2 regions of the Pectinatus sottacetonis genome follow, and region 1 is predicted to be linked to the other one. Evidence: riboswitches for the same ligand, from Rfam matches in the RefSeq annotation. Region 1 holds a riboswitch; the other holds the start of a gene.
The links. Region 1 has a riboswitch for thiamine pyrophosphate ahead of thiT (energy-coupled thiamine transporter ThiT). Riboswitches for the same ligand answer to the same signal wherever they lie in the genome.
Positions count from the first base shown of each region.

Region 2: another riboswitch for thiamine pyrophosphate. It lies ahead of thiS (sulfur carrier protein ThiS); the one in region 1 lies ahead of thiT (energy-coupled thiamine transporter ThiT).

Region 1 covers NZ_WIQK01000001.1:219,972-225,778, reverse strand. The annotation lists gene I6760_RS00970 (methyl-accepting chemotaxis protein) at 1-1,352, shown strand, start outside; TPP riboswitch at 1,494-1,597, shown strand; gene thiT (energy-coupled thiamine transporter ThiT) at 1,651-2,271, shown strand; gene I6760_RS00960 (DUF4870 family protein) at 2,341-2,814, opposite strand; gene I6760_RS00955 (gamma-glutamyl-gamma-aminobutyrate hydrolase family protein) at 3,082-3,813, shown strand; gene I6760_RS00950 (APC family permease) at 3,819-5,132, shown strand; gene I6760_RS00945 (aminotransferase class I/II-fold pyridoxal phosphate-dependent enzyme) at 5,232-5,807, opposite strand, start outside.
Region 2 covers NZ_WIQK01000001.1:1,640,800-1,646,606, forward strand. The annotation lists gene I6760_RS07650 (ABC transporter permease) at 1-651, shown strand, start outside; gene thiE (thiamine phosphate synthase) at 755-1,408, opposite strand; gene thiH (2-iminoacetate synthase ThiH) at 1,514-2,626, opposite strand; gene I6760_RS07665 (thiazole synthase) at 2,627-3,427, opposite strand; gene thiS (sulfur carrier protein ThiS) at 3,424-3,630, opposite strand; TPP riboswitch at 3,684-3,790, opposite strand; gene I6760_RS07675 (DUF389 domain-containing protein) at 3,858-5,267, opposite strand; partial or broken gene I6760_RS07680 (peptide ABC transporter ATP-binding protein) at 5,718-5,807, shown strand, end outside.

The DNA of each region.
Region 1 (5,807 bases):
CCGATAAAAGTGCCATAGAAAAGAAAATGAATTTGTCAGGCCTCAGTTATGTAGCTTCTGTTATGAAAGGACAGGCTGGTAATATAACCGATGTATCATCGAATAAACAGAAAAGTATAATCACCTATATACCGGTAAAAGGCTACAATTGGGGAGTAATTACCTATCAGCCAATGTCCGATCTTTATCATACCCTTTTTTATAATATAGGAATTACACTTATGCTGATATTGATTTTTGCCCTTATCAGTGTTTTTATTGCTTTTAAAGTAGCGGCGGGTATTATTAATCCATTGAAAAAATTAATGACAGCTGCGCAGAAGATAGCTGCCGGTGATCTGCGGCAGAAAATTGAGATGGAAGGTGCCGTGGAACTTCAGGAGCTGGGCAGTCATTTCAATACCATGACTTCAAGTTTGAAAAAAGTAATTACAGAAACAGCTACAGCGAGTGAAACTGTTTCTGCAGCATCCGAAGAACTTTCCTCATCTATTGATTCAGTAGGGGACTTGACTAAAAATATTCAGGATACAGTAAAAAACACAGTAAAAAATACCAAAGAAAAAATGTCCCTGTCAGAACATTCTATAAATATGGTTGCTAATATGGTAGAGCATGTAGAAAAGACAGCCCAGTTTGCTGATACAATAGCGAAGTCTGTCCAAAATAGTAAAACTATTATTGATAATGGCTCTAAGCAATCAGATGATGTAGTACGTAAGATCACTGACATAAAATTAGATGTGGATAAAACTACTGATGTAATATCTGTATTGGGAGAAAAATCACAGCAGATAGGGCAAATTGTCGATACAATAACTGGAATAGCTGGACAAACTAATTTGCTGGCACTGAACGCAGCTATTGAGGCAGCCCGGGCAGGTGAACATGGGAAGGGATTCTCGGTAGTTGCCGAGGAAGTTTCTAAACTGGCATCCCAGTCGGAAGAAGCGGCTAAAGAAATAGCCAGTATAGTAAATGAAGTAAAAGCTGATACTACAAAAGCTATTGATACCATGGAAAAAAACCGTCATACAGTACAAACCGGAGTGGAATCAGTACAGAAGACAGTGGCAGTATTTAAGCAGATATATGATGTCATCGAAGAATTAAACAAGCAGCTGCAAAAAATATTGACAATATCAAAGAAACAAAAAGCTAACAGTTGCGAAGTTAATTCTTCTATACAGGAATTGAGTGTATTTCTTAAGGATAATATGACCAGTGTTGAGCATATAGCTTCCTCGGGAGCCTCACAGGCTAATTCCATGCAGGAAATAAAGACAGCAGCTAATTCATTGGCTCAGATGGCTGTGCAATTAAGTGAGATAATAAATAAATTTTCTATATAAAAAACGAAGAATAATACCAGGATAGTAATATATTCAGCAGCAAAACAATAAATTGCAAAAATCTGTCAGCTATAAAAGAAATTATGCCAGCTAATGATTATATGTACTTGACAGCATGGATGTATTTATCTAAAATAAAATTGTTAATATTAGGGGTGCCGTTATGGCTGAGAATGAAATGGATTTTCATAACCCTTTGACCTGATCTGGATAATGCCAGCGAAGGGAAACGATAAAAAACACCGTTTTCCCTATAAATAATAGGAAGACGGTGTTTTTCTTGAAATGGGGATAAAAAATGATAACAATTTTTTCTAAGCATGTAATGTCTGTTTTAGCTTCACCGATAAGTATTTTTGCCTTGATAGGATTATTTTTATTAATTGCGGCATTTATTTATATAAAGAAAATAAAAATTAATACGCGGATGGTTATAAATATTTCATTAATGGTGGCATTGACAGTGATACTGCATATATTCCGCCTTTATCATATGCCGCAGGGAGGCAGTATTACTCTGGGCGGTATGGTGCCGCTTTTATTTATTGCTTTTCGTTACGGACCAGCTGTGGGATATCTGGCGGGATTTACATATGGACTTATTAATCTTATCCAGGATCCGTTTATTCTTCACCCTGTGCAGGTATTATTCGATTATCCTCTGCCATATATGGCAATTGGTTTGGCCGGTTATTTTAAAGACAGGATATATCTGGGAACATTTGTTGGTATATTGGGAAGATTTAGCTGTCATTTTATATCAGGGGTTGTATTTTTTGGCAGTTATGCACCGGCGGGAATGTCACCATATTGGTATTCGATAGTCTTTAATGCCAGTTATCTCGTGCCGGAGCTTATTATATGTTTGATTGTTCTGCGGCTGTTGCCGACACAGCGCCTATTGCAAATGATGAAATAAAAAATAGTATTCTCATAAATTTATTTTTGTCCCTTTACAAAATATGTTAAGCAATAAATTTTAGGTGGATTAAAAGAATGTATAATCCATAGGTTTGTTTTCATTAAGGGATAATATACCCTTGATGTTTCTGTATAATAGCCAAATACCATCAAGTATTAAAATGAACAAACCTATTATGAAAAACGAGGTAATAGCTCCAACAACTCCGAGAAGCAGTCCAATCCAAAAGGTCTTTATCTGCCAGGCAAAATGGCTTTCAAGCCAGGTCCCTGACATATCATCTCTTTTAATATAATTTATAATAATGGCAGCAAAAGGCGTGATAAAGAAGAAAACTCCCAGCAGATGAAGAACATAAACTAACAAAGTCAGATTTTTATCTGATGAATTACGTACTGGTATATAACTATCAGACGAATCACTATAGGAATTTTCTTTAAGATCATTGGATAATTCCGTTTTAGTGATTTTTTCGCCACATTTTGTACAAAAACAAGCATCATCGTTTAATGGCGCACCACATTTTGGACAGTAAATCATTTTATCATCCTTTCAAATACACTATTTCATAACAATAATAAATAAAATAAATAACCTTGTCAATGAAAAGTTATAGTTTTTAATATGATGTGTTGCCGTAAAAATATAAAATGTCTATAATTTTTTCTTTTCTTTGTAAATTAAATATTATATAATAAATATAAATTAGAAATAGCTTTAGCTATAAGCATTATAAATTATTACCATTATAATAATGATTGATAACGCTGAAGACGTCAGAAAAAATTATAGAAAAAGAGGCAGAATATGAGAAAACCAATAATAGGTATTTCCGGTAGTATTTTAGCTGATGATAGTGGAGTATTCCGCGGCTATCCCCGTGCTTATGTAAATTCGGATTATGTTCGTTCCGTAGAGGATGCAGGAGGGGTGCCTGTAATTATTCCTTTTGAAGCAGATGAAGCTAACATTAAAGCAACAATAGAGCTTTGCGATGGACTTATATTGAGTGGTGGACAGGATGTTTCTCCATTGAATTATGGCGAGGAACCTTTGCAGGGAATAGGTGATGTTTTTCCGGAACGTGATAAATTCGATTTTTCCCTAATAAGGGCAGCAATGGATAGACTGCTGCCTGTTTTAGCCATTTGCCGGGGGCATCAGATAATTAATGTTTATAACGGCGGAACATTATACCAGGATTTGTCTTATGATAAGAACTGCACGATTAAACATTTGCAAAACCAAAGACCTGAGCTGGGTACGCATACAATTATTTTAGAAAAAAACAGCCGCCTGGCTGATATTATCGGAAAGACTGAAATTATAACAAATTCATTTCATCATCAGACAATAAAAACAGCAGGAAGCGGATTGGAAATTACCGGACGAGCTAAAGACGGTACTATTGAAGCATTTGAACACAATAATTATCCGTGGCTTATCAGTATACAGTTCCATCCAGAAATGATGTCGGCAGTAAATGAAGACATGAAAAAAATATTTGTGGCTTTGATAACAGCTGCGAAAAAGAGGTGATTATTATGGACAATGGGCAAAAAAGTAAATTTGGGTTCTGGAGCATAGTACTCTTAGGAATAAACAGTATTATCGGTACAGGTATTTTCCTTTTGCCTAACAAAGCTTACGCGTTAGTAGGTTCAGCAAGTATCGGTGTCATTATTTTAGATGCTGTACTTGCGGGAAGTATAGCACTTTGTTTTGCTGAGGCTGCTGGTTTTTTTACACGTAATGGCGGACCATATCTTTATGCCAAGTATTCTTTGGGAAATTTTCTTGGTTTTGAAGTAGGCGTATTAAAATGGGCTGTAGTTATAATTGCCTGGGCAACAATGGCCGTGGGTTTTGCCACTGCTTTGGGAGCCGCTGTACCGGCACTTGCCAGTGAGTATATGCGGGAGATCATAGCCACTATCGTAATCGTAGTTTTTACCATTGTAAATATTGCTGGTGTACAGGCAACTAAGATGCTCAATAACCTGATTACTATATCCAAACTTATTCCTCTATTGGTTTTTATAGCTATTGGCATATTTTTTATTAATGGCGGTCATTTTGTACCGGTATTTCCCCATGGTGTCTATCAGGCTGGTTCGTTCAGCCATGCAGCTGTCCTAATGTTTTTTGCCTATACCGGATTTGAAGCAATTGCCATTGCGGCAGAAGATATGGAAAATCCGAAAAAGAATTTACCGCGGGCAATTATTACCGTAATGATCATAGTATCATTGATGTACATTTTAATACTTGGTGTTTGCATTGGCATTCTGGGGACAGATCTGGCAGGAGAAAAAGCACCTATTCAGGCTGCTTTTGGCTATATTCTTGGGCCGGCAGGAGCATTGTTTGTTCTTGCGGGAACACTGCTTTCCATGGGGGGGATTAATATGGCAGAATCTATCCTAGGTCCCCGTGTATGCACTGCTTTGGCAGAAGATGGAATGCTGCCGGGATTTCTGGCAAAACGTACTGCATGGAATACCCCGTATATGGCATCTATTGTGACTGCGCTGCTTAGTATAGCCGTTGCCTGGAGCGGCAGCTTTACCTTTTTAGCAGCTATAAGTGCAGTTTCACGGTTTACCCAGTATTTGCCGACCTGTATAGCAGTCATAATATTTCGCAGAAAATGGGCAGACAAACATCGTCCCTATAAAATTCCCTTTGGTTTGACTATTCCGATTATAGCTGTATTCATCAGCTTATGGATGTTGGCGCAGGCCAGACAGGAACAGCTTATCTGGGGTTTTGGCGGTTTTATAATAGCAATACCGTTTTACTTTCTATATTTATATAAAAAGAAAAATGGTAAAATAAAAACAAATAATGAATTATAAATAAGATTAGTCTAATTAAAACTATTATTTATATTGAAATTTTTTGCATATCCGGCGGCATTACTTTCTGAAACAGAAATAATGCCGCCGGATATTTTGTTAAAAATTATATTTTTTCTGTAATCGTTCAAGTACATGAATAAATGAATCTATCTGCGCTGGAGTATGGTGGGCATTGAGCATAATGCGTATTAGTGCATGATCAGGTTTAACAGCTGGATAGCGGAACATAGGAACTATCATTTTTTCCTGTAAAAATTCCTTATAAACATTTACGGCCTTTTCATCCTGACCGATAATTATTGATATGATATAAGAAGAGTCAGGATTTAGGAGAAAATTCTTGTCCAATAATCTTTTTCGTAAAGTTAGTGAACGATTAAGATATTCATCCATGATTTTTGGCTGCTTTGTCAGTTTTTCCATTATGTAAGTTATTGTGCTGGCTGTAGGAGGCTGTATAGCCGCAGTAAAAAGCGATGTTCCTGAAAGAACTTCAAAAGCATGGATGAATTTTTCCGGACCGGATATGGCACCGCCTTCCATACCGACAGCCTTAGAAAAGGAAACCATATTAAAAGTAGCCCGGCCAATTTGAGAAAATTCTTCTGAAAATAAACGCTGTTTCGAACCATAAATCAAAAATCCGTTGGCATCATCAACATAAGTCAGGGT
Region 2 (5,807 bases), 1.4 Mb from region 1:
GGCAGCATAAGGGCTGTGGTTCAATTGATTATTATTGGGCTGGCGCTTAAATTTATATTTGGCCTGGATAATGTTTTTGTTACAGGGTTGATATTGCTTATCATGGTTTATAATGCTACCGTAGTTGCTGCACAAAGAGGTGAGGGGATTGAACGGGTAAAAATGATTTCTTTTATCTCAATTTTGCTGGCATTGGTAATAACTCTGGGAATTTTGATTGCATTTGGGGCAATCTCGTATGTACCTAGCCAGGCTATTCCCATAAGCGGCATGGTTGTGGGAAATTCAATGGTGGCATTAGGGGTATTGTACAGAAATCTTTTAACAAATTTCACGGACAGGCGTGATGAGGTAGAAGTTAAATTATGTATGGGAGCTAAGCCGCGTGAAGCAGCCAGAAGTTTAATAAGAAACAGTATAAAAACGGCGATGGTTCCTACTATTGATTCGATGAAAACATTGGGAATAGTACAGCTGCCAGGCATGATGACAGGTCTTATTTTGGCAGGAGTTGCACCGGAAACAGCAATAAAGTATCAAATAATGGTGGCGTTTATGTTGACAGGTGCTGTTACAATATCTGGTTTTACTGCCAGCTATTGGGCTTATCGCAGTTTTTTTAATAGTAGAGCGCAGTTAAAAGATTTTTAAGATAGGGTAAAATAAAAGGGCTGTCCAGGTGATATAATCAAATAAATATCATCTGGACAGTCTTTTTATAAATTTATTTATTTAAAAAATAATCGTAGAAATATTAATGGCTAAATACCTTATCCCGTAAGGTTTCAACTTTAGCTGTTATATCAGCGGCACTTACAATATCGCTTACTACAGCAATTGTTTTAGCACCGGACTGAACAATTTCATCAATATTGTTTTCGTTTATACCACCAATTGCTACGAAAGGCAGCTGGGCATTTTTTACAGCATAATCGAGATATTTGAGGCCGACTGGTTGAGCATTTTTTTTCGTAGCAGTAGCATGAATAGGACCTATACCGACGTAATCAATATATTTTTTTAGTTCGTTGGCACGATCCAGCTGTTCAGGACTATGAGTAGATAACCCAATTATTTTTTCGTTACCAAGGATTTTTCTTACAATATGCGGAGGTAAATCTGTTTGACCTATGTGTACACCGTCGGCATCAACAGCCATTGCCAAATCAATAAAATCATCAATAATGAAAGTACCGCCGGATTGTTTTATCATATCACGCAAAATAAGACATTCTTCATAACGAGAAAGAGCATCCTTTTCTTTTTCACGGTATTGGATAAATTTTATGCCGCCGTCAAGCATATCACGGACTACCTCAATATTATCCCGTGCGTTTGATATATTTTCAGCAGTTATTCCATAAATGCCTGTATTGAAAAAAGAGTCCATACCTGCTCGTAAATTCATAAATATCCTCCTATGCGATTATATTTACAATAATTAAATGATATTTTGTATATCATTTAACAAATTCGTGCATAGGTGAAATATTCCTGCAAATATTTTTATTTATTATATGAGAGTCTGCCAATCTTTATAAACAGGTTGGTATCCTTCGTTGTAGAGCATTTGTGCCATTTGCCCGATTGAACGCTGGTCGGATATTTCGAATTGACCACCGTCATCGCCCTTGGTATGTCCGCCGACAGCAACCGTTACACCACCGGATATTTTAGTTATGCCTATTTTTACTAAATGATTACGCATGTCTGGTTTTTCCCGTGTTGATAAGGTTATTCCGGCACGTGGCATAAAGATTCTTAGCGCAGTTATATATTGAACAAGATCAATGTCATTAACTATTGATTTAGGAGCATAGCCGGCAGAGCAGGGCCTTATTCTGGGAGTAGATATGGCAATTTCGACTTCTTTATATTTATGTTGCAGATAATCAGCATGGACGCCAGTGAAAAAGGCTTCCTCCCGCCATTCATTAAGACCAAGCAATGCACCGACATTCACATTTCTCATCCCGGCTTTACAGGCTCGTTCAGGTGCGTCAAGCCGGTATTCATAATTTGCTTTGGGACCGCCTGGATGAAGTGTTTTGTAAATATCCTTATTATAACATTCCTGGAACATAGTCATTCCGTCGACACCCGCTTTTACAGCACGTATGTAATCTTCAAGGGAAAAGGAGTATACTTCAATGGAAACACTATCGAAATATTCACGCAAAACTTTAACAGCAGATAAAATATAATTAACAGGGCTGTATTTTTTTGATTCACCAGTGAGAACAAGAATGTTTTTTAAGCCTGTTTGTGATATGGCGGCGGCCTCTTTTTTTATTTCCTCCATATTTAGACAGCGACGGTTGATGTTATTATTATGGTTAAAACCGCAGTAAACACAAAGATTATCACAATAATCAGCTATATACATGGGAGTAAACAGTTGCATTGTATAGCCAAAGTTTTTTATTGTTTCCTCACGTGAACGTCGAGCCATTGCTTCCAAATGTTTTTGAGCAGCAGGTGCCAGTAAAGTTAGAAAATCCATACGAGTTAAATGCGGCGTATTCAAAACACGTAATACATCAGTAGATGTTATTCCCGCAAAAAAGCTTTTGAAATCAAGCTGAGTATATTTTTGTTTTTCTTCTAAAAAAGATGCGGTGGTCAATTATGCTTCCTCCTTATGTAAAAAACCGGTAAGTGGAGAGGAAGCACTGGCACTGATTGTTCCCAGTACGCGGCCTATTCCAGCCAGATAAGCTGTCCGTCCGGCATCGACAGCTTTAGAAAAGGCTTGAGCCATTTTCAAAGGATCTTTGGCAGTGGCTACTGCTGTATTGACAAGTACAGCTGCAGCACCCATTTCCATACATTCAGCAGCTTCTGAAGGTTTGCCTATACCAGCATCAACAACTACAGGCAGGTCAATTTCATCGATTAATATTTGAACCAATTCTTTTGTACGCAGGCCTCTGTTAGAACCAATAGGGGCAGCAAAAGGCATTACAGCAGCAACTCCAGTGTCGCAAAGGCGTTTTGCTGTCATTAAGTCAGGGCTGATATAGGGAAGTACAGTGAACCCTTCTTTTACAAGAGTTTCAGAAGCTTTTAAAGTTTCCATATTGTCAGGCAGTAAATATCTGTTATCGGATATTACTTCTATTTTTATCCAGCTGCCACAGCCCATAGCTTTAGATAAATGGGCAATACGTATAGCTTCATCGGCGGTGCGTGCACCTGATGTATTGGGCATAAGTATTACATCATCAGGAATATAATCGAGAATGTTTTCTTCATGGGAACCTTGATTGGCACGCCGCAATGCTACTGTTACTACAGATGCATTTGCGGCATGGATGACATCAGGCATATTTCGGTTGTTAGAAAATTTACCTGTACCAATAAAAAACCGGCTTTTTAAAATTTTACCATTAATTTGTAAATTGTCATTAGTATTACTTTTTATCATTTGGAACCGCCTCCTACAAAAGTGATTATTTCTATTGAGTCATTTTCGCTAAGAAAAATATCAGGCCAAGCATGTTTGTTTGTGATCTGCTCGTTGAGCTCTGCCACAGCATGGCCGGCAGTCATATTTTTCTGTTCCATTAGTTCTTGCAAAGTTGTTTTTGCAGGAACGACAGTTTTTTCCCCATTTACAATTACTTGCAAAACATCAACTCCTTAAAATAAAAAAACGTCTATCCTGATCAGGATAGACGTAAACTTCTATTACCAATACTTCCTACGCAGGCATTATCCCGATCAGGTCAAAGGTCAGGTGCTTACAGCCCTTTCTCAGCCTATAACATAGGCTCCCTTGTAAAAATATTTATTTTATATATGCTATTTTATGCCGATAAAGTAAATTTGTCAAATCATTAAAAAATAATATCATATTACCAATTGATTCCATTGCCGGAAATGATATTATCTTGGGGGGCGTTGGACAGCTGTAAGTTCATCATTACAGGCATATTGGCTTCGGCTGTTATCCACTTTTGCAGTTTTGCGGCATCCTTTGGCTGCATTGCTTCTTTTACGAAAACAATAACAAAAAATTTTTTAAATACTATATTGCCTTTATCGTCTGTAGAAGAAATAGAAGCACCTTCAATATTTTCTACTTGGGGAAATAGGATGCTGGCACTTTTGTTTAGAGAAGTAAGGAGCTTTTTATCATCATTGAGCCGAAGATAAGCGGGATAATAGGAAACACTGAGAGTTTTATATTTTTTTAGTTCAGCTTCTTTAGTTGAAAGCAGGTTATTGTTGTTTGATTCATTAAGCTTATTTTCAATAAGGCTCTGGACATCATCTTTGCTTATAGCGCGTGAATAATTGTTTTGAATGATTTTTAAGCGAAAATCGCGTAATTGGTTATATTTTTTTAACGATGTAGTTAAAGAGGCAATTTCATGTTCTTGTAAAGGTTGTCCTATTAAAATAATTTCCAGGAGTTTGTCATTTGGAAGCATTTTGTAAGATATTACCTGCGAGTTGTCAAAGATGAAATTATCTGCTATATATGTTTTCATTTCAGTAGTTTCCAAATTAAGTTTTACACTTTTATAGGCCATATATATACTGGGAATTATAGTTAAAATTCCTATTATTACCAGATATGTACGCTGACGGTTAAATATTCGCCGCGAAATATAAGCTTTGCTGGGAATACGTATCATTTTTAAAAAGATAAAACTAGCCAGGCAGATAAAAAAGCTATTGATGAAAAAAAGATATAATGCCCCCAGAAAAAATTTTGCTGAATGTATAGATAATCCATAACCGGCTGTGCATAATGGAGGCATGAGAGCTGTAGCAATGGCAACACCAGGAATCACGTTGCTTTTTTCTTTGCGGGTTATTCCAATAATACCGGCAAGACCGCCAAATATAGCAATTAATACATCCCATATGGTAGGTTCAGTGCGGGCTAGTAATTCGGAAGACGCTGTTGATATAGGAGAAAGCTGAAAATATATAGCAGATGCAAGGACTGATAATGATACCTGAAACATAAGTTTAAAAAAAGATTTCTTAACATAGTTTGTGTCGTACGAGGCCATGCCATAACCTATACCCATTATAACGCCCATTAAGGGCGATATAAGCATAGCCCCAATCACAACGGCAGTGCTATTCATATTGAGACCAATAGAGGCAATAAAAATAGCTAGAATAAGTATGCACATATTAGTCCCTTTTATTGTGCTGCCACTATTTATTCGCTGGGTTATTTCGGGAATATCAGCACGGTCTTCACTTAAGATAAACAGGTCAGTAAATAATTTTTTTATGGGTTCCATTGAGTGTCATCCTTTCATTAAATATGTCAAAATATTCATGGTATTATTATGACTGTGCTGTAATAATAGATAATATAAACATAATGCTGTCGTTGAAAAATATACTGGGCTATCCTTTTTTAGCATGGAGTAAAAATTTCATATATTTTTTTATTATTTTTCGCATTGTGCTAGCTGGTAATAATTAACTTTACAAAAAAGGTTCAACAGACTATCCTTCTAAGTATCTAAGCCCAAAGAAGTGTAGCAAATGTTGAACCAATTTAAGTATAGACAAAGTAACTTAAAATTACAATCATATTTATCAAATTGGTAGTGAAATTTATTGGTATTGTATAAATAACAAACCTTTGCGTAATTTCAATTCAAAAATTTTAAAGAATTATGCAGATATTGAATATATTTCAACTATATAATATCTTCATTTTTATTCATTAGCATAATATGATTACTATAGCACTTGATCCTGAAATGGTGGGAGAAGTGCTTAAGGTAATGCGATCTTTGGCTGATTCAGGAATGACGATGGTTGTTGTCACA